Regions from separate parts of the Pseudomonas sp. MF08831 genome, predicted to be linked through region 3. Evidence: predicted binding sites of a transcription regulator. Region 3 holds the regulator's gene; each other region holds the start of a gene.
The links. The regulator sigma-54, encoded in region 3, starts transcription at its own class of promoters, with help from an activator protein. The targets are predictions, from matches to a motif close to ANTGGCATNNANNTTGCTNT.
Positions count from the first base shown of each region.

Region 1: flgB (flagellar basal body rod protein FlgB) is a predicted target of sigma-54. The motif match lies at 3,822-3,841, and genes of this name have one in related genera.
Region 2: glnA (glutamate--ammonia ligase) is a predicted target of sigma-54. The motif match lies at 6,110-6,129, and genes of this name have one in related genera.

Region 1 covers NZ_JCBCUX010000001.1:505,001-512,719, forward strand. Annotated here, with positions in the region: gene AC19YS_RS02390 (flagella synthesis protein FlgN) at 1-290, opposite strand, end outside; gene flgM (flagellar biosynthesis anti-sigma factor FlgM) at 339-662, opposite strand; gene flgA (flagellar basal body P-ring formation chaperone FlgA) at 805-1,563, opposite strand; gene AC19YS_RS02405 (chemotaxis protein CheV) at 1,645-2,577, shown strand; gene cheR (protein-glutamate O-methyltransferase CheR) at 2,621-3,448, shown strand; gene flgB (flagellar basal body rod protein FlgB) at 3,883-4,290, shown strand; gene flgC (flagellar basal body rod protein FlgC) at 4,294-4,746, shown strand; gene flgD (flagellar hook assembly protein FlgD) at 4,763-5,497, shown strand; gene flgE (flagellar hook protein FlgE) at 5,529-6,839, shown strand; gene AC19YS_RS02435 (hypothetical protein) at 7,029-7,719, shown strand, end outside.
Region 2 covers NZ_JCBCUX010000002.1:394,489-402,207, reverse strand. Annotated here, with positions in the region: gene ntrC (nitrogen regulation protein NR(I)) at 1-1,171, opposite strand, end outside; gene glnL (nitrogen regulation protein NR(II)) at 1,168-2,253, opposite strand; gene AC19YS_RS05120 (hypothetical protein) at 2,486-3,112, opposite strand; gene AC19YS_RS05115 (chorismate mutase) at 3,242-3,778, opposite strand; gene AC19YS_RS05110 (cupin domain-containing protein) at 3,907-4,326, opposite strand; gene glnA (glutamate--ammonia ligase) at 4,603-6,009, opposite strand; gene thiI (tRNA uracil 4-sulfurtransferase ThiI) at 6,344-7,719, shown strand, end outside.
Region 3 covers NZ_JCBCUX010000005.1:223,010-230,728, reverse strand. Annotated here, with positions in the region: gene AC19YS_RS12850 (KpsF/GutQ family sugar-phosphate isomerase) at 279-1,253, shown strand; gene AC19YS_RS12845 (KdsC family phosphatase) at 1,254-1,778, shown strand; gene lptC (LPS export ABC transporter periplasmic protein LptC) at 1,787-2,359, shown strand; gene lptA (lipopolysaccharide transport periplasmic protein LptA) at 2,346-2,921, shown strand; gene lptB (LPS export ABC transporter ATP-binding protein) at 2,921-3,646, shown strand; gene AC19YS_RS12825 (RNA polymerase factor sigma-54) at 3,831-5,324, shown strand; gene hpf (ribosome hibernation-promoting factor, HPF/YfiA family) at 5,400-5,705, shown strand; gene ptsN (PTS IIA-like nitrogen regulatory protein PtsN) at 5,715-6,179, shown strand; gene rapZ (RNase adapter RapZ) at 6,182-7,039, shown strand; gene AC19YS_RS12805 (HPr family phosphocarrier protein) at 7,056-7,328, shown strand; gene AC19YS_RS12800 (ZIP family metal transporter) at 7,426-7,719, opposite strand, start outside.

The DNA of each region.
Region 1 (7,719 bases), on a different contig from region 3:
AGTGCGGTGCTCTGCGCCAGCAACTGATCGCCCACCGAAGAGTGGCTGGCCAGTTGTGCGAGGCCGTCGTGATCAGCCGGGAGGCCCAGGCTGACAAGAATTTCGCTGCGCTTTTTGCCATGCTGTTCAAGCAGCACAATCAGCGACTGCTTGCGCGCCAGGATTTCTTCCAGCAAGCGCATGTCCCGGCCGTACAGGGCCAGGGATTCTTCCTTTAGCAGCTCGAGCAGATGTTGCGTCGGCGCCAGATCATCAATGATCAGTTGAAGCAAATGTTCGTCGTGGTGCATGGCTGGCCTTGGGTTTTAAGCGTCCAAAAGCCCTGCGCAGGCCTTCGCCTAGCGCTCGGCTTCGAAGTTGAGCAGCTTGCTGGCTACACGGTTGCTGTCGACTTTATAGCTGCCATCGGCGATGGCCTGTTTCAACTCGGCCACACGGGCTTTATTGACAACCGGCTGGTCGCGCAGCGAGTCAGTGACCTTTTGCAACTGTTGAGCCTCATTGCTCAGGTGAACCGATTCCCCGCTCTGGCTGGCGCCGGCCTGTTCGGTCTTGGCGGGCGCTGGCTGGGCCTTGGCTTCTACGCTGTCCTTGGCACCGCTGGTGCGCGTATTGCCGGGCAATGCCGGGGTGTTATTCAAACGACTGAAATCGATGACCATGATAAAAAAACCTCTGGGTATTTGGACGCTTGCCATGTTTTCGGCCATACCCGGACAAACTTTAGGCTCGATTGACAATAAACCTGTACAGGTCGACATCCAACGCACAGTGTAGGAAAAGCTGGCGCTTGATACCAGTGATCTATAAAGCGACCTCGACTTGGCCTGGCGCCATCACCTGTGCCTTGATCACGCGATTGGAATTGAGGTTTTTGACCCGAATCTGTTCGCTCATGCCGCCATTGGACAGCGCCTCGCCCGGCATCTTTACCGTCAGCCCGCCGCTGCTGGCGGAAATCACCACCTGGTCGCCCTTGCGAATCACCTCAGCCTGTTCCAGATGCACCAGCGTAATCACTTGGTCGGTGACCATTGGTCGGGTAAGTTTTTGCCCGACGGCCTGGTCCACCGAGGTGAGATAACCCTGATTGATCGAGCTGATATCCCGTTCACGCAGCGCAACGTCTTCAAACCCGATGATGCCCGTCCGTTTGAGCGGACGTGTGACAACCACTACATCACGAAACAGTTTGACCTGCGCCGGGACGAACACGGTCCAGGGCGAGGCACCGTCGCAGCGCACTTTGACCGTCACGCGGCCGATGGGCTGGGCGGGGCTTTCCAGCGTGGCTGTCAATTCCTTGTCGCACATGGGCATGCGCAGGCGCGGGTCCAGCGGGTTCACCTGAATTTCATAACGCCCCGGCGCCTGCGTGGTCGTCAGATAATCTTCTACAGTGAATTCAAGAAAGCCTTGAGTGACGCCGATAAGGAGATCAGGCAAGGTGACATTATCTGCACGGGCCGTGGTGCCTGCGCCCAAGGCAAGCAATGCCAGCCAGACGCAGACAACTCTGCGGTAGCGTGGGATGCGTCGGGAAACTGTCGTTTTAAGGTTCATAAATCAATAAATAGCAAAGCTCGTGCCGTTTAGTGTTGGGTACGCGTCGTACCCCTAAGGTTTTTGCGTAGGAGTCTGGGCATGGCAGGAGTAATGGATTCAGTAAACCAGCGCACACAGCTGGTAGGGCAGAATCGCCTGGAGTTGTTGCTTTTTCGCCTGGACGGCAAGCAGCTGTACGGCATCAACGTGTTTAAAGTGCGGGAAGTGTTGCAGTGTCCCAAGCTGACGATCATGCCCAAGTCCAGTCCGGTGGTGTGTGGCGTGGCCAACATTCGTGGTGCGACCATCCCCATTCTTGACCTGGCCTTGGCCACCGGCTCTGCGGGGCTGCAGGACCGCCAGAATCCGTTCGTGATCATTACCGAATACAACACCAAGACCCAGGGTTTCCTGGTGCGCTCGGTGGAACGCATCGTCAACATGAACTGGGAGGAAATCCACCCGCCGCCCAAGGGCACGGGGCGCGATCACTACCTGACGGCGGTGACTCGGGTCGATAACCAGTTGGTGGAAATCATCGACGTGGAGAAGATCCTCGCAGAAGTGGCACCGACATCCGAATCGATTTCGGTGGGCGTCGTCGACGCCGAAACGGCGCACAAGGCAATCTCGCTGCGCGTGCTGACCGTGGACGATTCCTCGGTCGCGCGCAAACAGGTGAGCCGTTGCCTGCAAACCGTCGGCGTGGAAGTGGTGGCCCTCAACGACGGTCGCCAGGCCCTGGATTACCTGCGCAAGCTGGTGGACGAAGGCAAGAAGCCGGAAGAAGAATTTTTGATGATGATCTCCGACATCGAGATGCCGGAAATGGATGGCTACACGCTCACGGCCGAGATACGCAACGATCCACGCATGCAAAAACTGCATATCATCCTGCATACTTCGTTGTCGGGCGTATTCAATCAGGCGATGGTCAAGAAGGTCGGTGCCGATGACTTTCTGGCCAAATTCCGTCCTGATGACCTGGCATCCCGGGTAGTCGACCGGATCAAGGCAGCAGATCACGGCTAAGGGGAGTTCCCCTGGCGGTCACACGATTTAAGAGGCGGTATCATTGTCTACGGGTAATTTGGATTTCGAACAGTTCCGGATCTTCCTGGAAAAAGCCTGTGGCATATTGCTCGGTGAAAACAAGCAGTACCTGGTATCCAGCCGTCTCAACAAACTGATGGAGCAGCAGGGCATCAAGTCCCTGGGCGAGTTGGTCCAGCGTATTCAGGGCCAGCCGCGCAGTGGGCTCAAGGAAATGGTGGTGGATGCCATGACCACCAACGAAACCCTGTGGTTTCGTGACACCTACCCCTTCGAAGTGCTCAAGAACAAAGTGCTGCCGGAGGCCATCAAGGCCAGTCCGGGCCAGCGCTTGCGTATCTGGTCGGCCGCTTGCTCCTCGGGGCAGGAGCCGTACTCGATCTCGATGTCCATCGACGAGTTCGAGCGCACTAACATGGGCCAGTTGAAGGCCGGGGCGCAGATTGTCGCCACTGACTTGTCCGGCACCATGCTCACCAATTGCAAGACCGGTGAGTACGACAGCCTGGCCTTGGGCCGTGGTTTGTCTCAGGAGCGCCTGCAACGTTACTTCGACCCCAAAGGGGCGGGACGCTGGGCGGTCAAGGCACCGATCAAGAGCCGGGTAGAGTTTCGTTCGTTCAACCTGCTCGACAGCTACGCCAGCCTGGGCAAGTTCGACATGGTGTTCTGCCGCAACGTGCTGATCTATTTCTCGGCCGAAGTGAAGAAAGACATCCTGTTGCGCATCCACGGCACGCTCAAGCGTGGTGGGTACCTGTTCCTCGGTGCGTCCGAGGCGCTCAATGGGTTGCCGGACCATTACCAGATGGTGCAGTGCAGTCCCGGTATCATTTACCAGGCCAAGTGATCGGCCCATGAGCATAAAAAAACGGGAGGCCCCCAAAGGCCTCCCGTTTTTTAATGCGCGCGATTCGGCAGGCTTCATCTCGATGACTGCCTGAGCGCTGGCGTCGGCGACCGTCACCAGGTGTTCAGCCGCAAAGCGCTTCGCCGAATCCTGTTCGAACCCAGGCGACGCAATGATCAGTGTTCAGGCCGCTGTATTGAAGGGCTGCCTGCTGAGCCTGGCGTTCAATCAGCCGTGGCACTACCGGCAGTCTGCATAAAAGCGGCAACCGGTATTGCCGCTTTACTGGCGCCACGCGGAAGGCCGTTGCCGCTTTTCTGGCATTGCCACCGGCAAACTCCCCGCAAACCCTTGAATTACGGGTCCCGATGGAATTGGCATGCGCCTTGCTATAACCCTGTTACGAAAAGCAGGTCAGCCTAAAGGTTTCCGCCATGAGCATCAGCTTCGATAAAGCGCTCGGTATCCACGAACAAGCCCTGGGCTTCCGCGCCCAGCGTGCCGAAGTCCTGGCCAACAACATTGCCAACGCCGACACCCCGAACTACAAGGCTCGGGACCTGGACTTCTCTGCCGTGCTCGCCGCACAGCAGGACAAGACCAAGAACGGCACCTTCGCCTTGAACATGACCAACAGCCGTCATATCGAAGCGCAAGGCTTGAGCAATGGTGACGAGTCGTTGCTGTATCGCACGCCGATGCAGCCATCGATCGACCAGAACACCGTCGACGCCCAGCTGGAGCAATCGGCCTACGCCGAAAACTCGGTGAACTTCCAGGCCAGCTTCACCCTGCTCAACAGCAAATTCAAAGGGCTGATGTCAGCCCTGCGTGGAGAGTAAGCCATGTCCTTAGCCAGTGTTTTCAATATTGCCGGCAGTGGCATGAGCGCGCAGACCACGCGCCTGAACACCGTCGCCAGTAACATCGCCAACGCCGAGACCGTGTCTTCGAGCATTGACCAGACCTACCGTGCCCGTCACCCGGTGTTCGCCACCATGTTTCAGGACGGCCAGAGTGGCCAAAGCGGTAGCGGCGACTCGCTGTTCCAGAACCAGGATGCCGCAGGCCAGGGCGTGCAGGTGCTTGGCGTGGTCGAAGACCAAAGCAATCTGGAAGCCCGCTACGAACCCAACCATCCCGCCGCGAACGAAAAGGGTTACGTGTACTACCCCAACGTCAACGTGGTCGAGGAAATGGCCGACATGATTTCCGCCAGCCGCTCGTTCCAAACCAACGCGGAAATGATGAACACCGCCAAAACCATGATGCAGAAGGTCCTGACCCTGGGTCAGTGATAAGGGGCGCCAAATAATGGCCATTGTTGATACCACTTCTACGACACCCAACACGCCGGTTCAGGACCTTTTCAACTCCAAGGTCAAGACCGCGACAGACAACAGCGGCCTCGCTTCGGCGGCCAGCGCGGCCACCGGTAACCAGGCGCTGGGTAAAGATGCATTCCTGCAGCTGCTGGTCACCCAGCTGAAAAACCAGAACCCGCTGTCGCCACAGGACAACGGCGCGTTTGTGGCCCAGCTGGCTCAGTTCAGCAGCCTGGAAGGCATCAACACCCTGAACGACTCGGTAAATGCGATCTCCAGCAACTTCAGTTCCTCGCAAGCGCTGCAGGCATCGTCGCTGGTCGGGCGTTCGATCATCACCCAGACCGATAAGGCCATGGTTGACACCAGCAAGAGCATGACCGGCTCGGTGGCGGTGACCGCGGCGACGGGCAACGTCTCCGTGAAGATCACCGACAAAGACGGCAACGTGGTCCGCACCCTCGACATGGGCGCCCAAAGCGCCGGTGATTCCAGCTTTATCTGGGATGGCAAGGACGACAAAGGCGAGGTCGCCCCCGCCGGGACTTATACCTTCGCGGCCAGCACCAAAAATGATACGGGCGACTCGGTTGCCTTGTTGACCTCGCTGCCGGCAACAGTGACCAGCGTGACGTTGAGCAAGACCGGCGGCGAAATGCTGCTCAACCTTGCCGGCGGCATGGGCAGCGTCAAGCTGTCGCAAATTCAGACTATCGGTACATAGAGCCGGCTAAATACGGCAGAAGGAGAGAAACATGTCTTTTAACATCGGCCTTAGCGGCCTCTATGCGGCCAACAAACAGCTGGACGTGACCGGCAACAACATCGCCAACGTCGCGACCACGGGCTTCAAATCGTCCCGTGCCGAGTTCTCGGACATCTACGCCGCGTCCAAGCTGGGCACCGGCCAGAACAGTGTCGGCAGTGGTGTGAACCTGGCGGCCGTTTCCCAGCAGTTCACCCAGGGCGACGTCAACAATACCGGCGGTCTGCTGGACATGGCGATCCAGGGCGGCGGCTTCTTCGTTCAGAAGGGCAGTGACGGCTCGCTGGAATACACCCGCAGCGGTGCCTTCCGTTCGGATAAAGACGGCTACGTCACCAACAACACCGGCACCTCGCGCCTGCAAGGCTACGCGGCGGACGCCGACGGCAATATCATCAAGGGCGCGCTGACCGACCTGCAATTGAACCTGTCGAACCTGCCGCCCAAGGCTTCCACCAAAGTCGACTCCACCAGCAACCTGAACTCGTCGTCGCCGGTGATTGATCAGACCACCAAGCCGTTTGATCCAACTGACTCCACCACGTTCAGCACTCAATACAACACCACCTTGTATGACACCCAGGGCAACGCCCACCCAATGGTGCAATACCTGGTGAAAACGGATTCCAACACCTGGAAATCCTACACCCTGATCGATGGCCGTAACCCTGACGGTTCGGCGCCTACCGGCACAGGCTCGACGCCGCCGGTCGCCTCGACGTTGAGCTTCGACGGTTCCGGCAAGCTCACCGGGATTGTTACGGGCACCACTTCCAGCACCACCTTGCAGCTGACCGGCTGGGTGCCGGGCACAGTGACCAACGGCGTGTGGACCAAAAACGGTGCGAACGCCAACCCTGGCGGGATTGCCATCAACATGAGCAACATCACCCAGTACAACTCGGCCACCTACCGTAACCCACCGGTCACCGATGGCTACGCCACCGGCCAGATCACCGGCCTGAACATTGACGGTAACGGCGTGTTGTTCGCGACCTTCAGCAACCAGCAGAGCAAGGCCATCGGCCAGCTTTCCCTGGCCAGCTTCAACAACGAACAAGGCCTGCAGCCGGCGGGCGGCACCACTTGGAAAGAAACCTATGCGTCGGGTCAGCCGGGTTACGACACCCCGCAAGCCGGCACCCTGGGTTCGATCGTGTCCAAATCCCTGGAGAACTCCAACGTCAACCTGACCAACGAGCTGGTGGACCTGATCAAGGCCCAGAGCAACTATCAGGCGAACGCCAAGACCATCTCCACTCAGAGCACCATCATGCAGACCATCATTCAGATGACCTGATGCTGTTGGCCTGACGCGCACGCGCAACGAAAGCCCCTCGATCGAGGGGCTTTTTTTTGCCTGCCATTTGGCATCGGGGAATATTCCCACCTCTGGCCTGATCACAGCCGACAGGCCCGTGTTGGAACCGGCCACACGGTTCTTCCCACTCATCAAGCCTCAACGTGTTCGATCACAAGGTGGCTCGGTATGGGAAGTTCGTCGATGTCCGGCCAGGGGGCTGGAGGTGTGCGTTATGGCGTGGGGTGGGCGGGGCAGTACCTGAGTGGAGTCAGCCGGTCAGAGGGCAGCCGGGATGCGGTCGATGTCGATAAAGACGCGGTCACGCAGCTTCTCAGGCAGTTGGATGACGCCGAAAAAACCGCCAAAAACCAGACTGTCCAGGACCTGCGCGACAAGCTCAATGAAAAGCGAAACGCGCTGGGAGAGGAAAAATTCAAAGCGATCCTTGAGCAGTTGAAGCGGGAGGCGGTTACAGATTTTCTTGCGCTGTTGAAGAGGCTGTTTCCAGAGCTGTTTGCAGATGAGCCAACTCCTTCTCCAGCACCTTCACCAACACCCTCGCCAGACCGCGGTGGCGGCGGCGGCGGCGGCGGTGGCGGTCGGGTTAGTCCAAGCGATTTTGGCGGCAGTGAGCCCATGAGTAATCTGCCGATTACCGAAGGCTCCAAGCATTTCAACTACAAGCCGGACGCAAGTAATCCGGGCAAGAAACCGGACAATATCTGGAGTGGATTCAGCCAGGGGCCCGATGGTAATTGCGTCACGGTTGCCGCGATAAAGGGGGCGATGATGAAGTTTGGGCAGAAGCCCACTGATGTTTTCGCTGAGGTGCATGAGACCGCTGGTGGCTATCACGTCAAGATGCGCGATGGCTTCG
Region 2 (7,719 bases), on a different contig from region 3:
GCGGCAGGCTCAGCAGCTCCGGCGGCAGGTCGCTGATATGCACTTCGCGACCCGATGCCATCACCGTGATCCAGCGGCAGGTGTTTTCCAGCTGACGTACGTTGCCCGGCCATGGCAGGTTTTTCAGGTACTCCTCGGTCTCGCTTTTAAGCAACTTCGGCTCGACGGCCAGCTCTTGAGCGGCGCGGCTGAGGAAGTGGCGAGCCAGCGTCGGAATGTCTTCGCGGCGATCCGACATGCGTGGGATGTGAATGCGGATAACGTTCAGACGGTGGAACAAGTCCTCACGGAATTTGCCCGCGTGCACCAGGGTTTCGAGGTTCTGGTGCGTCGCTGCGATGATGCGCACATCGACCTTGACCGGCGTGTGCCCGCCCACGCGATAGAACTCACCGTCGGCCAATACGCGCAGCAAGCGGGTTTGGGTGTCGGCCGGCATGTCGCCGATTTCATCGAGGAACAACGTGCCGCCGTCCGCCTGTTCAAAGCGCCCACGACGCAGGTTGGCCGCGCCGGTAAACGCGCCTTTTTCATGGCCGAACAGCTCGGACTCCATCAAGTCCTTGGGAATCGCCGCCATGTTCAGCGCGATGAACGGCGAAGCCGCCCGCGGGCTGTGGCGGTGCAACGCATGGGCCACAAGCTCTTTACCGGTGCCAGACTCACCGTTGATCAGCACGGTGATGTTGGAGTGGCTCAAGCGCCCGATGGCGCGAAACACTTCCTGCATCGCCGGCGCTTCACCAATGATTTCCGGGGTGCGAGTCAGGGCCGGTGGGGCTTCCTGGCTCTGCTGTTCTTGGGCGTGCTGGTTGGCGCGCTTGACCAGCGCCACCGCCTCGTCCACGTCGAACGGCTTGGGCAAGTATTCAAACGCGCCGCCCTGGTAGGACGCGACAGCGCTGTCCAGGTCCGAGTGCGCGGTCATGATGATCACCGGCAGGCGCGGGTGCTGCTCGCGGATGCGCGCCAGCAAGTCCAGGCCACTGGCGCCGGGCATGCGGATGTCGGAGATGATCACGTCCGGCTGCTGGCGCGCCAGGCGGCTCATCACCCCGTCGGCGCTGTCGAAGCTCTGGGTGGTCATGCCTTCCTGTTGCAAGGCTTTCTCGAGGACCCAGCGGATAGAACGGTCGTCATCGACGATCCAGACAGTTTCACTACGGCTCATGTCGATGGGGCTCCTTGTTCCAGAGGCAGAAAGATCGAGAAGGTGGTGTGGCCGGGATGGCTCTCACACTCGATCAAACCCTGGTGCTGGCTGATGATGTTCTGGGTAATGGCCAGGCCCAGCCCGGTACCGTCCGGGCGGCCGCTGACCATGGGAAAGAAGATGGTTTCCTGCAGTTCTGCAGGAATGCCCGGGCCGTTGTCGATGATCTCGACCTTGGTGACCAGGCGATGGCGCACATGGCCGATGGTGAACTGGCGCAGGGCACGGGTGCGCAGGCTGATGCGGCCCAGGCGCAGCTCGTTCTGGCTGCTGATGGCCTGCATGGCGTTGCGCACGATATTGAGCACGGCCTGGATCATCTGTTCGCGGTCGATCAACACGTCCGGAATGCTTGGGTCGTAGTCGCGTACCAGGGTGATGCAGCCTTGGCTTTCGGCCTCGACCAACTGGCAAACGCGCTCCAGCACTTCGTGCACGTTGGTCATCGCCAGCGACGGCAATTTGTTGGAGCCGAGCATGCGGTCCACCAGGTTACGCAGGCGGTCGGCTTCTTCGATGATGACGTTGGTGTAGTCCTTGAGGTTCTCGTCCGGCAGCTCGCGGGCCAGCAATTGCGCGGCGCCGCGAATCCCGCCCAGCGGGTTCTTGATCTCATGGGCCAGGCCGCGCACCAGCATCTTGCTGGTTTCCTGCTTGGACAGCTGCGCTTCTTCTTTAGTGATACGCAGCAGGCGATCACGCGGGTGCACTTCGAGCAGCAGCAAGGTGGCGCCGTTGCTCAGGATCGGGGTCACGGCGTAGTCGACGGTCAGGGTCTGGCCGGTGAGGGCGGTGAGCATCGCTTCGCGCTTGGTGAACGGGTGTGCCTGCTCCACCGCCTGGCGCAACGAGCTCAAGGCTTCGGCCGACTCGGTGAACAATTCGCTGATGAACTGCCCATGGCTGCGCTGCCCGCTGATGGCCAGGAGCATCTCCGCCGCCGGGTTCATGTACTCAAGACGCAGGTCGTCATTGAGCAGAATGGTCGCGGTGGTCAGGTTGTCGAGTAACAAACGGTGCAGTGCATCGCTAATGGTCATCAGGACCTCTTTTGGAGCAAGGCGCGGGCTTGAGGCACACGCTGATACAAGGAAAATGCAAAAACCAAACCAAGGCTCCGAAAAGAAGCGTTAAAGCCCTGAAATAGGGGTTTAAGGCGCGAAACTGTGGCGTTCTGCCAGCTCACTCGGGAAGATTCGAACCAAAATGGGCTGTCAGGGTGGGAAGGGTGCGGCGCTATGCACCAATATAGTGCAGTTTTGCGAGGTCTGTTCAGGAAGGTTTTTTAGGCGTGCTTTTACGATTGTTCAGGCAGGGCTTGATGACCTCGCGCAAGCCTTTGCTGTCTTTGGGCAGGATGAACTCGGCGCTCAGTGGCGAATCACCGGGAATCGCGGAGGGAATGGTCATCCTGATGAGCTGGCCACCCATGTCGTCGGTGATCCACTCGCGCAGCTCCTGGCGGTTGGCGGGCATGGTGAGTTTGAACAGCACGCCGTGCTGCTGCGTGGGCTCGGCGCTGTAATAGCCGTTTACGCGGTAAGTGCGGGGTGGGAGCACGCCGGTGGTGAGGCTGAGCGGCCCGGTGGAGCGAGCATCCGGGCCTTCATAAATGCCGGGTTTGAAATGCAACTGGTCGGTGTGGGTGAGCAGCGAGATCATTGGGCGCAAGGGCGCGCTGTAGCAGGCCACATGCAGGATCGCCATGCTGGAATTGCCGTCGTGGGCGGCGGTGCCATTGATGCGGGCATTGATAATCGTGCTTTGCGGGTAAGGCGCCTCTACCGTCCACGCCGTGGGCTCAAGGTCGAGGGGCGTAGGCGGTGTGGGTTTTTGCGCTGCGGCGATTGGGCTGAGCGCGAGCGTTAGTGAACACAGGGTCTTACAGATAAGGTTCATCGCGAAGACATCGGCGAGTGGCGGCAGGACGCTGCATCGTAGGGGGTCGATGGCCTGGGATGTATCAGACATTTCCGCGATTTAACCAAGGTTCGGGAAAGGGCCTTCAATGAAGCAGGCCCTTATCCTTCAAGGCGTGTAGACGCACAATTCGGCTGTGGCGCGGGTCATTGCGATCTGCACCAAGGGATCGTTCAACGGTTGATGCACGGCCAGGGCTACCCAGTGCGGGCACTGCGGGTTGCTGCGCTCGGGGCCGAAGTCGGCTAATTGTTGCAGCATGCGCTTTTGCAGTTGGTCCAGTTGGGGGCGAATCTTGCCGGTCAGGTCCGGGCGCGGCGTATCGGGCGCCTTGCCTTTAAACTGCCAGTCGGACAGTCGGGTGTATTGCACCAGTTTATTCGCCTCTATCTGCGCGGAGAAAAATTGCTCCGCCGCCTCGGGCGAGACTTTGTAGTCGGGGGCCTGGGCTCTCGCGCTGGCGATCACAGCCTGTTCGCGAGGTCGGTCTTCCACGGTCTTGTGGCTGTCCCATTTGCTCAGTGCGACCTGGTCGGCGATGGACAGGCGCTCGGCGATGCTGTTGAGCAGCGGTTCGAGTGTCGGCGGCGCGGCGCTGGCCGTGGCGCTGGCGAACAGCAAGGCAAGTACGAGTCGATGTTTCAAAGGCGATCCCCTGTAGGCACGAGCGTGTTCGAAGGTCGCCAACGATAACGCGTAATTATTGAAGGCGCGCGGCACGCATGAGATTTTTTGCGCCGCCGTTGCCCGGCGGTTATTGGCGCCGGGCGGCATCAATCGGTGTGGGAGAGCGGCATGCCCGGGCTGCCGGCATAAAACACCAGTAATTCCACCGGTGTATCCCCTGTGACGCCTCGATGGACGATGTTGACCATCTCGGCGAGTGTCTGCCCTTGTTTGAAAACCTGAGCGTGACCGCTGTCGCGGCTTTGCACGGTGAGTTCTCCACGGAGTATGTAAGCCGCGTTGGGCATCGGGTGTGTGTGCCAGGCGAGGGTGGTGTGTGGCGCAATCTTGAGCTTCAGCAGCGTCAGCTCCGGGGCGCTTTGGGGGTAGCCGGTATAAGGCGTACCGTCCCAGGATGCGCTGCTTTGCAGCAGAATTTGCCTTTCGATTGGCGCAAGGGCGTTGGGCGGGGTGCCACACCCGTGCAGGAACAGGCAGGCGATGAGCGCGAGCGAGCGGTTGTCCATGATTTGATCCGTTGAGCAGAGTAGTGCTTCAGGCTACGGGCGTGCGGTCGGGATGGATGTCGGGCGCGGCGGTAAGTCTGCGCAGTTATCTGCCTGCGTGATGTAAGAGGTGGGCGTGGCAGGTGCCGCGGCGCTGCCAGAAACACGATGGCCTTGATTGGCATCGACCGCCGCCTTCTGCCGCGCCGCGCGGGTAGCTTCGATATTTTTTCAGGCATAAAAAAAGCCTCCCGAAGGAGGCCTTTTTGTCACGCCGCTTTAAGCGGCGCTACCGGATCAGCAGCTGTAGTACAGCTCGTATTCCAGTGGGTGTACGAAGGTGCGTACTTTGATTTCTTCTTCGCTTTTCAGCTCGATGTAGGCATCGATGAAGTCGTCGCTGAATACGCCGCCTTTGGTCAGGAACGCACGGCCCTTGTCCAGCTCTTCCAGGGCTTCTTTCAGGCTGCCGCACACTTGTGGGATCTCTTTGGCCTCTTCAGGCGGCAGGTCGTACAAGTTTTTGTCGGCGGCGTCGCCAGGGTGGATCTTGTTCTGGATACCGTCCAGGCCGGCCATTACCAGGGCAGCGAAGGCCAGGTACGGGTTGGCTGCCGGATCCGGGAAGCGCGCTTCGATACGGCGAGCGCGAGGGCTGGACACGTAAGGAATACGGATCGAGGCGGAACGGTTACGTGCCGAGTAAGCCAGCATTACCGGTGCTTCGAAACCTGGGACCAGACGCTTGTAGGAGTTGGTCGACGGGTTGGTGAAACCGTTCAGGGCCTTACCGTGCTTGATGATGCCGCCGATGAAGTACAGGGCAGTGTCGGACAGGCCGGCATAACCTTCGCCAGCGAAGGTGTTCTTGCCTTCTTTAGCGATGGACAGGTGAACGTGCATACCCGAACCGTTATCGCCGTACAGCGGCTTAGGCATGAAAGTAGCGGTACGGCCGTAGGCATCAGCCACGTTGTGTACGCAGTACTTGAGGGTCTGAACTTCGTCAGCCTTGGCAACCAGGGTGTTGAACTTCACGCCGATTTCGTTCTGGCCGGCAGTCGCCACTTCGTGGTGGTGAACTTCGATGACCAGGCCCATTTCTTCCATGGCGTTGCACATGGAGGTACGGATTTCGTGGTCGTGGTCGAACGGCGGAACTGGGAAGTAGCCACCTTTGATACCTGGACGGTGGCCTTTGTTGCCGCCTTCGATGTCCTGATCGGACATCCACGAACCTTGTTCGGAGAAGATCTTGAACATGGAGCCGGAGATGTCGGACTTGAACTTGACCGAATCAAAGATGAAGAATTCTGGCTCTGGGCCTACGAATACGGTGTCGCCGATACCGGTCGACTTCAGGTATTCCTCGGCACGCTTGGCGATCGCACGTGGGTCGCGGTCGTAGCCTTGCATGGTCGAAGGCTCGATCACGTCGCAGACGATGATCAGGGTTGGGTCTTCGGTGAACGGGTCGAGAACGGCAGTGCTGTCGTCCGGCATCAGGATCATGTCGGAGGCTTCGATGCCTTTCCAGCCAGCAATGGAGGAACCGTCGAACATTTTGCCTTCTTCGAAGAAAGCATCATCCAGCGCGTCGCGAGCCGGCATGGTCACGTGGTGCTGAGTACCTTTAGTGTCCGTGAAGCGCAGATCAATCCATTTAACGTCATGATCTTTGATGAGTTGAACCGACTTCGACATGGTGTCCTCCGGGTGGCTTCGGGCTGGGGTAGTGGAGTTAGCCCTTAGAATGTGGGTGATGCCGGCGCGAATACTCGACCAAGGCAACCTGCCTCACAAGAGAGCAAATTGCATGCCAGTGCGCCAACATGGCCTTTTTGCCTCAAAATGGCCCCTATAAAGGTGCAATCCGCTGAAGCGGAATAATTAACGCACTGCAATGTAGCGTTAATTTGCGCAAATGACCCGTTTTGGTGCGCGCTGTGTCTGATGCATATTAACTGGTTAAACCTTGAGCGATTTCCGCTATAATCCGCGCCCCCCTTTTTCAGCAGGCCCGGCGCGCGCTGTTTCCATGAAATTAATCGTTAAAGTGTTCCCCGAGATCACCATCAAAAGCCGACCGGTACGGACGCGTTTCATCCGTCAGTTGGCCAAGAACATCCGTGCCGTGCTCCGTGACCTGGACCCGGCTGTGGTGGTGAACGGCGTGTGGGACAACCTCGAGCTGGAAACCCGTGTCACCGACGCCAAAGCCTTGAAGGACATGACTGAGCGCCTGAGCTGCATGCCGGGCATCGCGCATTTCCTGCAGGTGGATGAGTACCCGCTGGGCGACTTCGACGACATCACCGAAAAGTGCAAGCAGCACTACGGTAGCGAGCTTGAGGGCAAGATTTTTTCGGTGCGCTGCAAGCGCGCCGGCAAGCACACCTTCAGCTCCATGGACGTCGAGAAATACGTCGGCAGCAAGCTGCGTCGCGAGTGCGGTGCTGCCGGAATTTCCCTGAAAGCGCCGCAAATTGAAGTGCGCATGGAAATTCGCGACCAACGGTTGTTTGTGATCCACAGCCAGCACAACAGCATCGGCGGCTACCCGCTGGGTGCCCTGGAACAGACCCTGGTATTGATGTCCGGCGGTTTCGATTCCACGGTGGCGGCCTACCAGATCATGCGCCGCGGCCTGATGAGCCACTTCTGCTTCTTTAATCTGGGCGGGCGTGCACACGAATTGGGCGTGATGGAAGTCGCGCACTTTATCTGGAAGAAGTACGGCAGCTCCCAGCGCGTGCTATTCGTAAGCGTGCCGTTTGAGGAAGTGCTGGGCGAAATTCTCGGCAAAGTCGATAACAGTCATATGGGCGTAGTATTGAAGCGTATGATGTTGCGCGCTGCGTCGCGGATTGCCGATCAGTTGCAGATCGACGCGCTGGTGACCGGTGAAGCGATTTCCCAGGTCTCCAGCCAGACGCTGCCGAACCTGTCGCTGATCGACTGCGTGACCGAGAAGCTGGTGCTGCGCCCGCTGATTGCCAGTCACAAGCAGGACATCATCGACCAGGCCGAAGAAATCGGCACGGCGGCGTTTGCCAAACACATGCCTGAATATTGCGGGGTCATCTCGGTGAACCCCAAGACCCACGCCAAGCGCAACCGCGTGGAGTACGAAGAACAACAGTTCGACATGGCGATTCTGGAGCGTGCGCTCGAGAACGCCAAAATGGTCCCGATCGATCGCGTAATCGACGAACTGGGCCAGGATGTGCAAATCGAAGAAGTCAGCGAAGTCCTGGCCGGCCAGATTGTCGTCGATATCCGTCACCCGGATGCCGCCGAAGATGAACCGCTGGAAATCGCTGGCATCGACGTGCAAACGCTGCCGTTCTACGCATTGAACGCGCGTTTCAAGGAACTGGATAACAGCCGTCAGTACCTGCTGTATTGCGACAA
Region 3 (7,719 bases):
TGCGACATTCGTTTGCAATGGTCGCGCAATAGTTTGCAACGGGTGCGCATTATTTAGTCACATGGGTTGGGCGGACCGAACTGGCGGCGAACTATATCACTGCTGGTACAGAGCCCCCAAGGCCGGAACAGCGCTCGTTCAGATTGGGGACAGGGAAAAAAACCCTGCCGGGCATGATTCTCTTGCTCAAGCAGAATAAACCCTGACGAACTTGCGTGAGGGAATTGATCATTACCGCTATAATCGCCGACTTTTCGTCAGGCTATACGATTTCAGACATGAGCCAATCCAGCGACCTTATTCAATCCGCACAACGCACCATCCGTCTCGAGCTAGAAGCCGTAGAAGGCTTGCTGGCCCATATCGACGCGGATTTCGTACGTGCCTGCGAGATGATTCTGGCCAGCAAAGGCCGCGTTGTCGTGGTTGGCATGGGCAAGTCAGGCCACGTCGGCAACAAGATTGCCGCTACGTTGGCCAGCACCGGAACCACGGCTTTTTTCGTACACCCGGCCGAAGCCAGCCACGGCGACATGGGCATGATCACCAAGGATGACATCATCCTGGCATTGTCGAACTCCGGCACCACCAACGAAATCGTGACCCTGCTGCCGCTGATCAAGCGCCTGGGCATCAAGATGGTCAGCATTACCGGCAACCCGGATTCGACGCTGGCCAAGGCCGCGGAAGTGAACTTGAATGTTCACGTCGCCCACGAGGCCTGCCCGCTGAACCTGGCGCCGACGTCCTCGACTACCGCTGCCCTGGTGATGGGCGATGCCTTGGCCGTGGCGCTCTTGGAAGCCCGCGGCTTTACCGCTGAAGATTTCGCGTTTTCGCATCCAGGCGGCGCTCTCGGCCGTCGCTTGCTGCTGAAAGTGGAAAACGTCATGCATTCGGGCGATGAACTGCCCCACGTCCAGCGCGGCACCCTGCTAAAGGACGCGCTGATGGAAATGACCCTCAAACGCCTGGGCATGACTGTCATTCTGGAGTCCGACGGGCGTCTGGCCGGCGTTTTCACTGACGGTGACCTGCGCCGTACGCTGGACCGCAATCTCGACATTCAAACGGCGACGATCGATGAAGTCATGACCCCTCACGGCAAGACCGCACGCCCGGAAATGCTCGCGGCCGAAGCGTTGAAGATCATGGAAGACCACAAGATTCTTGCGCTGGTAGTCGTCGACGGCGACGATCACCCGGTTGGCGCCCTGAACATGCACGACTTGCTGCGTGCGGGAGTGATGTAAATGACCAGCGACCTGCTGCAACGCGGTAAACACATCAAACTGGCGATTTTCGACGTCGATGGCGTGCTGACCGACGGCCGCCTGTACTTCCTCGAAGATGGCAGTGAATTCAAGACGTTCAACACCCTCGACGGCCAAGGCATCAAAATGTTGATGGCCGCGGGCGTGCAAACTGCGATTATCAGCGGTCGAAAAACACCGGTTGTGGAACGCCGTGCACAAAACCTGGGTATTCCTCACCTGTATCAGGGCCGTGAGGATAAACTGGTGGTTCTGGACGAGCTTCTTGGCCAACTCAACCTAAGCTATGAGCAGGTCGCCTACTTGGGCGATGACCTGCCCGACCTCCCGGTTATCCGCCGCGTAGGTCTGGGCATGGCCGTTGCCAATGCGGCGACCTTTGTTCGCGAGCACGCCCATGGCATCACCACGGCCCGTGGCGGCGAAGGTGCCGCCCGCGAGTTCTGTGAATTGATCCTGCGTGCCCAGGGCAGCCTTGAAGCGGCACATGCCGCCTACTTATAGAGCGTTTTATGCTGAGCAAAAAGATTCGCAATTTCCTGCTGTTCGGGATCATCGCCGCGCTGTTTCTGGCGGTAGGCTACTGGAATATCAGCCCCGAACGCTTTCTCGACAAGCCTGTCGGGCAGGTTGACACAGGCGCTATCGACTATTACGCAACCAACGCCTACAGCGTACAGTTCCTGCCGGATGGCAAGGTTCAGTATGAAATGACCTCGGACAAAGTCGAGCACTTGAAGTCGTCCGAAGTCACGTTGCTGACCAACCCGGACATGAACTTGTACCGCGGCACTGAGTTCCCTTGGCATGTCACCAGCAAGCATGGCGAAGTCAACCCGGACGGCACTCAGGTAGAACTGATCGACTCGGTACGTGTTGCACGTACTGACGATAAGAACCGCGACACTATTATTACCAGCAGTCGCATGACCGTTTTCCCACAACAGCAATATGCGCAGACCGAGCAAGACGTTAGAATCGACGGCGCTGGCGGTGTATCGACTGGCAAGGGAATGAAAGCGTATTTGAAAGAAAGCAGGATACACCTGCTATCGAACGTAAGAGGACAGTATGAGGCTCGTTAAAACCCTCCCTATTTTGCTCGGTCTGGGCGCAGCACTGGGAAGCGTGAGCGCCTGGGCTCTGCCGAACGATAGCCAGCAACCGATCCACATTCAGGCTGACGATGCACAGCTGGATGACAAGCAAGGCGTTGCAACCTACACCGGCGCCGTGATCATCACCCAAGGTTCGATGAAGATTACCGGCAACACGGTGACGCTCACGCGTACGCCTGCGGGTGACATCGACGTGGTGACTTCGGTGGGTAACCTGGCCTATTTCGAACAGAAGCAGGCTGCTGCAGATCCTGCTCCGATGAAGGGCTACGGCAAGACCATCCAGTATCACGCCCAGCAGAACCGTATCATCCTGATCGATCAGGCCAGGGTTGTGAGCAGCGACGGCAATACCACGGACGGTGAGAAAATCACCTATGACACCGTGAAGCAGATCGCTCAGGCTGGTCGTGCCACCGGCGCGAAGATCGGCACGCCGAAGCCGCGTATCGACATGGTTATCCAGCCCAAGCAGAAAGACGCTGCCGCTCAGCCTGCGGCTAAACCCGCTGCGAAGAAGGCAAACTAATGGCAACCCTCAAAGCCCAGCATCTGGCCAAGGCTTACAAAAGCCGTCAGGTCGTGCGCGACGTCAGCCTGTCGATCGACAGTGGCCAGATCGTCGGCCTGCTCGGCCCTAACGGTGCCGGCAAAACCACATGCTTCTATATGATCGTCGGGCTGGTCCAGGCGGATCAGGGCCGTGTATTGATCGACGACCTCGACGTGAGTCACCAGCCAATGCACGGTCGCGCACGCGCAGGTATCGGCTATCTCCCCCAGGAGGCGTCGATCTTTCGCAAACTGTCGGTGTCGGACAACATCATGGCGATCCTCGAGACCCGCAAGGAACTCGACCGTGACGGCCGCCGCAAGGAGCTGGAAAGCCTGCTTCAGGAATTCCACATCAACCACATTCGCGACAACCTCGGCATGAGCCTGTCCGGTGGTGAGCGCCGTCGCGTGGAAATCGCACGTGCACTGGCAACCGCACCGAAGTTCATCCTGCTGGACGAACCGTTTGCCGGCGTTGACCCGATCTCGGTCGGCGACATCAAACAGATCATCCATCACCTCAAAGCCAAGGGCATCGGCGTGTTGATCACTGACCACAACGTCCGTGAAACCCTCGATATCTGTGAGACGGCTTATATCGTCAACGATGGCCAACTGATCGCCGAAGGCGATTCCGCCACCATCCTGGCTAACGAACTGGTCAAGGAAGTGTACCTGGGCCACGAGTTCCGCCTGTAAGCATCGTGGTGTCACGGCTGTTCGCCAAGGCGCGCGGGAGTCAATAAAAACCTCGTTTTTTTATTGTTACCGCGCTCTAGGCAAAGCCCCCGACATCAGGCATATAATTTGCTTATGTTTGGCGCTCACGCGCCCTGTCGTGGATGGCGCATTGCGCCGGCGAATAAGGTGTTAAGCCCCTGCCATGAAACCATCGCTAGTCCTGAGAATGGGCCAGCAGCTGACGATGACACCGCAGCTGCAACAGGCCATCCGCCTGCTCCAATTGTCGACCCTGGACCTGCAACAGGAAATCCAGGAGGCCCTGGAGTCCAATCCGATGCTCGAACGCCAGGAAGAAGGCGACGACTTCGATAATGCAGACCCGCTGGCCGACAACATCGAGCAAAAACCCAACTCCGACGTGCAGGAACCCTCCTACCAGGAAACCGCCCCAACGGTGGATAACCTTGAGGAAGGCGAATGGAACGAACGCATTCCCAACGACCTCCCCGTGGATACCGCGTGGGAAGACGTTTACCAGACCAGCGCCAGCAGCCTGCCCAGCAATGACGATGACGAATGGGATTTCACCACCCGCACGTCCGCTGGCGAAAGCCTGCAAAGCCATTTGTTGTGGCAACTTAACCTCGCGCCGATGTCCGACACCGATCGCCTGATCGCTGTCACCCTGATCGACTGCATTAATAACCAGGGCTACCTGGACGAAACCCTTGATGAAATTCTCGAGGCCTTCGACCCGGAACTGGACATCGAGCTGGACGAAATCGAAGCCGTCCTTCACCGCATTCAACAGTTTGAGCCCGCCGGCATTGGCGCCCGCACCCTCAGCGAGTGCCTGCTGCTGCAATTGCGTCAACTGCCCGCCAAGACACCTTGGCTCGCCGAGGCCCAGCGCCTGGTCACCGACTACATCGACCTGCTGGGCAGCCGCGACTACAGCCAGTTGATGCGCCGCATGAAGCTCAAGGAAGACGACCTGCGCCAGGTCATCGAGCTGGTACAGAGCCTCAATCCGCGCCCCGGCTCGCAAATCGAGTCCAGCGAAGCCGAATACGTCGTTCCCGACGTGATCGTGCGCAAGGACAACGAACGCTGGCTGGTGGAGCTTAACCAGGAATCGGTGCCACGTTTGCGCGTCAACCCACAATACGCAGGCTTTGTGCGCCGCGCCGACACCAGTGCCGACAACACCTTCATGCGCAACCAGTTGCAGGAAGCGCGCTGGTTCATCAAGAGCCTGCAAAGCCGCAACGAAACCCTGATGAAAGTGGCCACCCAGATCGTCGAGCACCAGCGCGGCTTCCTGGAATATGGCGACGAGGCAATGAAACCGTTGGTGCTGCATGACATCGCCGAGGCGGTAGGCATGCACGAATCAACGATTTCCCGGGTGACCACGCAGAAGTTCATGCATACCCCACGGGGTATTTATGAGTTGAAATACTTTTTCTCCAGCCATGTCAGTACCTCCGAAGGCGGCGAATGCTCGTCCACGGCGATCCGCGCGATCATCAAAAAACTGGTTGCTGCGGAAAATCAGAAAAAGCCGTTGAGTGACAGCAAGATCGCTGGTTTACTGGAGGCACAAGGCATTCAGGTCGCCCGTCGAACCGTCGCCAAGTACCGCGAGTCCCTCGGGATCGCGCCTTCCAGCGAGCGTAAGCGTTTGATGTGACGGGCGGGCCATAGCGTTCCAGTGGCGGGTATTCCTACCCGCCGCTTTATGCACTGGCAACGAAGGAGAAGCTGTATGCAAGTCAACATCAGTGGACACCAACTAGAAGTTACCAAGCCCCTGCGTGAGTACACCGAGAGCAAGCTGAACAAGCTTGCGGGGCATTTTGACAAGATCACCAACGTGCAGGTCATCATGGAGGTCGACAAGCTCAAGCAAAAAATCGAGGCCACCCTGCACGTACCGAATGCGAAGCTAGTCGCCAATGCGGAGCATGAAGACATGTACGCAGCGATTGACTCGCTCTACGACAAGCTGGACCGCCAACTCATAAAGCATAAGGAAAAGTATCTGCACCTGATGCAAGGTACAGGTCGTTAACTCTCCCCCATGATCCAACTTGAAACCATCCTGACCCCCGGCCGTTCACTCGTGAACGCGCCGGGCGGCAGCAAGAAGAAAGCCCTCGAACACATCGCTAACCTGATCAGCCGTGAAGTGCCTGAGCTGGATGAGCAAGTTGTGTTCAAGGCTCTGATTGACCGTGAAAAGCTGGGTTCGACCGGTTTTGGTAACGGCATCGCCATTCCTCACTGCCGCCTTGAAGGCTGTACTTCGCCCGTAAGTGCACTTTTACACCTGCAAGAAAAAATCGATTTTGATGCCATCGACGGCGCCCCGGTTGACCTGCTGTTCGTGCTGCTGGTCCCGCAGGCCGCCACCGATGCACACCTGGAGCTGCTCCGGCAGATCGCCAGCATGCTCGACCGCAAGGAAGTACGCGACAAACTGCGCAGTGCCAGCAGCAACGAGGCGCTCTATCAGGTTGTCCTGGATGAACAAAACAGGCAGTAATCATGCGTTTGATCATCGTCAGCGGCCGCTCCGGCTCGGGTAAAAGCACCGCACTCAATGTCCTTGAAGACAACGGCTTCTATTGCATCGACAACCTGCCCGCCGGCCTGCTGCCGGAATTGGCCGAGCGTGCGCTGATTCATACTGAGTTGGCGCAGCCGTTGGTTGCCGTTTCAATTGATGCCCGTAATCTGCCCAGCCACCTCTCGCGCTTTCCTGAATTGCTCGAAGAAGTGCGGGCCAAGCACATCAATTGCGACGTGCTGTACCTGGATGCCGACGAAGAGACGCTGCTCAAGCGCTTCTCTGAAACCCGTCGACGCCATCCTCTGAGCAGCCCTCACCGCTCGCTGGCCGAGGCCATTGAGGACGAGACCACGCTGCTGGGACCGATCATCGACCTCGCCGATCTCAAGATCAACACCACCGGCCTGAACTTGTATCAGCTGCGCGACGCCATCAAGCTACGCCTGCTGAATCAACCAGAGCCTGGCACGGCATTTCTCGTCGAGTCGTTTGGCTTCAAACGAGGCATGCCGGTCGATGCCGACCTGGTGTTCGACGTTCGCTGCCTGCCCAACCCTTACTGGAAGCCGGAGCTGCGTGATCAGTCCGGGCTGGATCAGCCGGTGGCCGAGTACCTGGCTGCGCAACCGGATGTCGAAGAGATGTTCCAGGACATTTCCAGCTACCTGCTTAAATGGTTGCCACGTTTTGCCGCGAGTAATCGTGCCTATGTCACTATCGCCATCGGCTGCACCGGCGGCCATCATCGTTCTGTCTACCTGACTGAACGCCTGGGCCAGGTGCTGCAACAAACCCTCAAGAACGTCCAGGTTCGCCACCGCGACCTTAGCTGAAAGGAACACCTGCGCGATGCCCGCTTTGGAAATCGAAATCATCAACAAGCTGGGCCTGCACGCTCGCGCTTCCGCCAAATTCGTCGGTGTGGCCGGGCAGTTCCCCTGTCAGATCCGGGCTGGGCGCACGCCCGAATCCATGGTCGACGGCAAGAGCATCATGGCCATGATGATGCTGGCTGCCGGCAAGGGCACCAGGATTCACTTAAAGACTGAGGGTGAGCAAGAACAGGAAGCGATGGACGCTCTGGTAAAGCTGATCAATAACTTCTTTGACGAAGGCGAATAACCGCGTCTAGGCACTCGGCTTGTTGGCAGGACGCCCTCAAGCCTTACCTTCACCGGGCGACCGTCACCAAGCCTGGCCTGTGAAAGTGGGCTGAGGTTTATCCCAGAGCAGTATCCATCACCATCATCAAACAGAACCCGATGCACAGCCCCAGGCTGGCAAGCTTTTCGTGACCATTGCGGCGCGATTCGGGAATCACTTCGTGCGTCACCACGAGCAACATCGCCCCAGCTGCCAGCGCGAGCCCCAGCGGCAACAAAATTTCCGCCAGGCTCACCAGCCAGGCGCAGAGCACCGCAAAGACCGGTTCGACCAACCCTGACGCAGCGCCGATCAGGAACGCTTTGGTCCGCGACATCCCTGCCCCGGCCAAGACCAGTGCAATCACTAG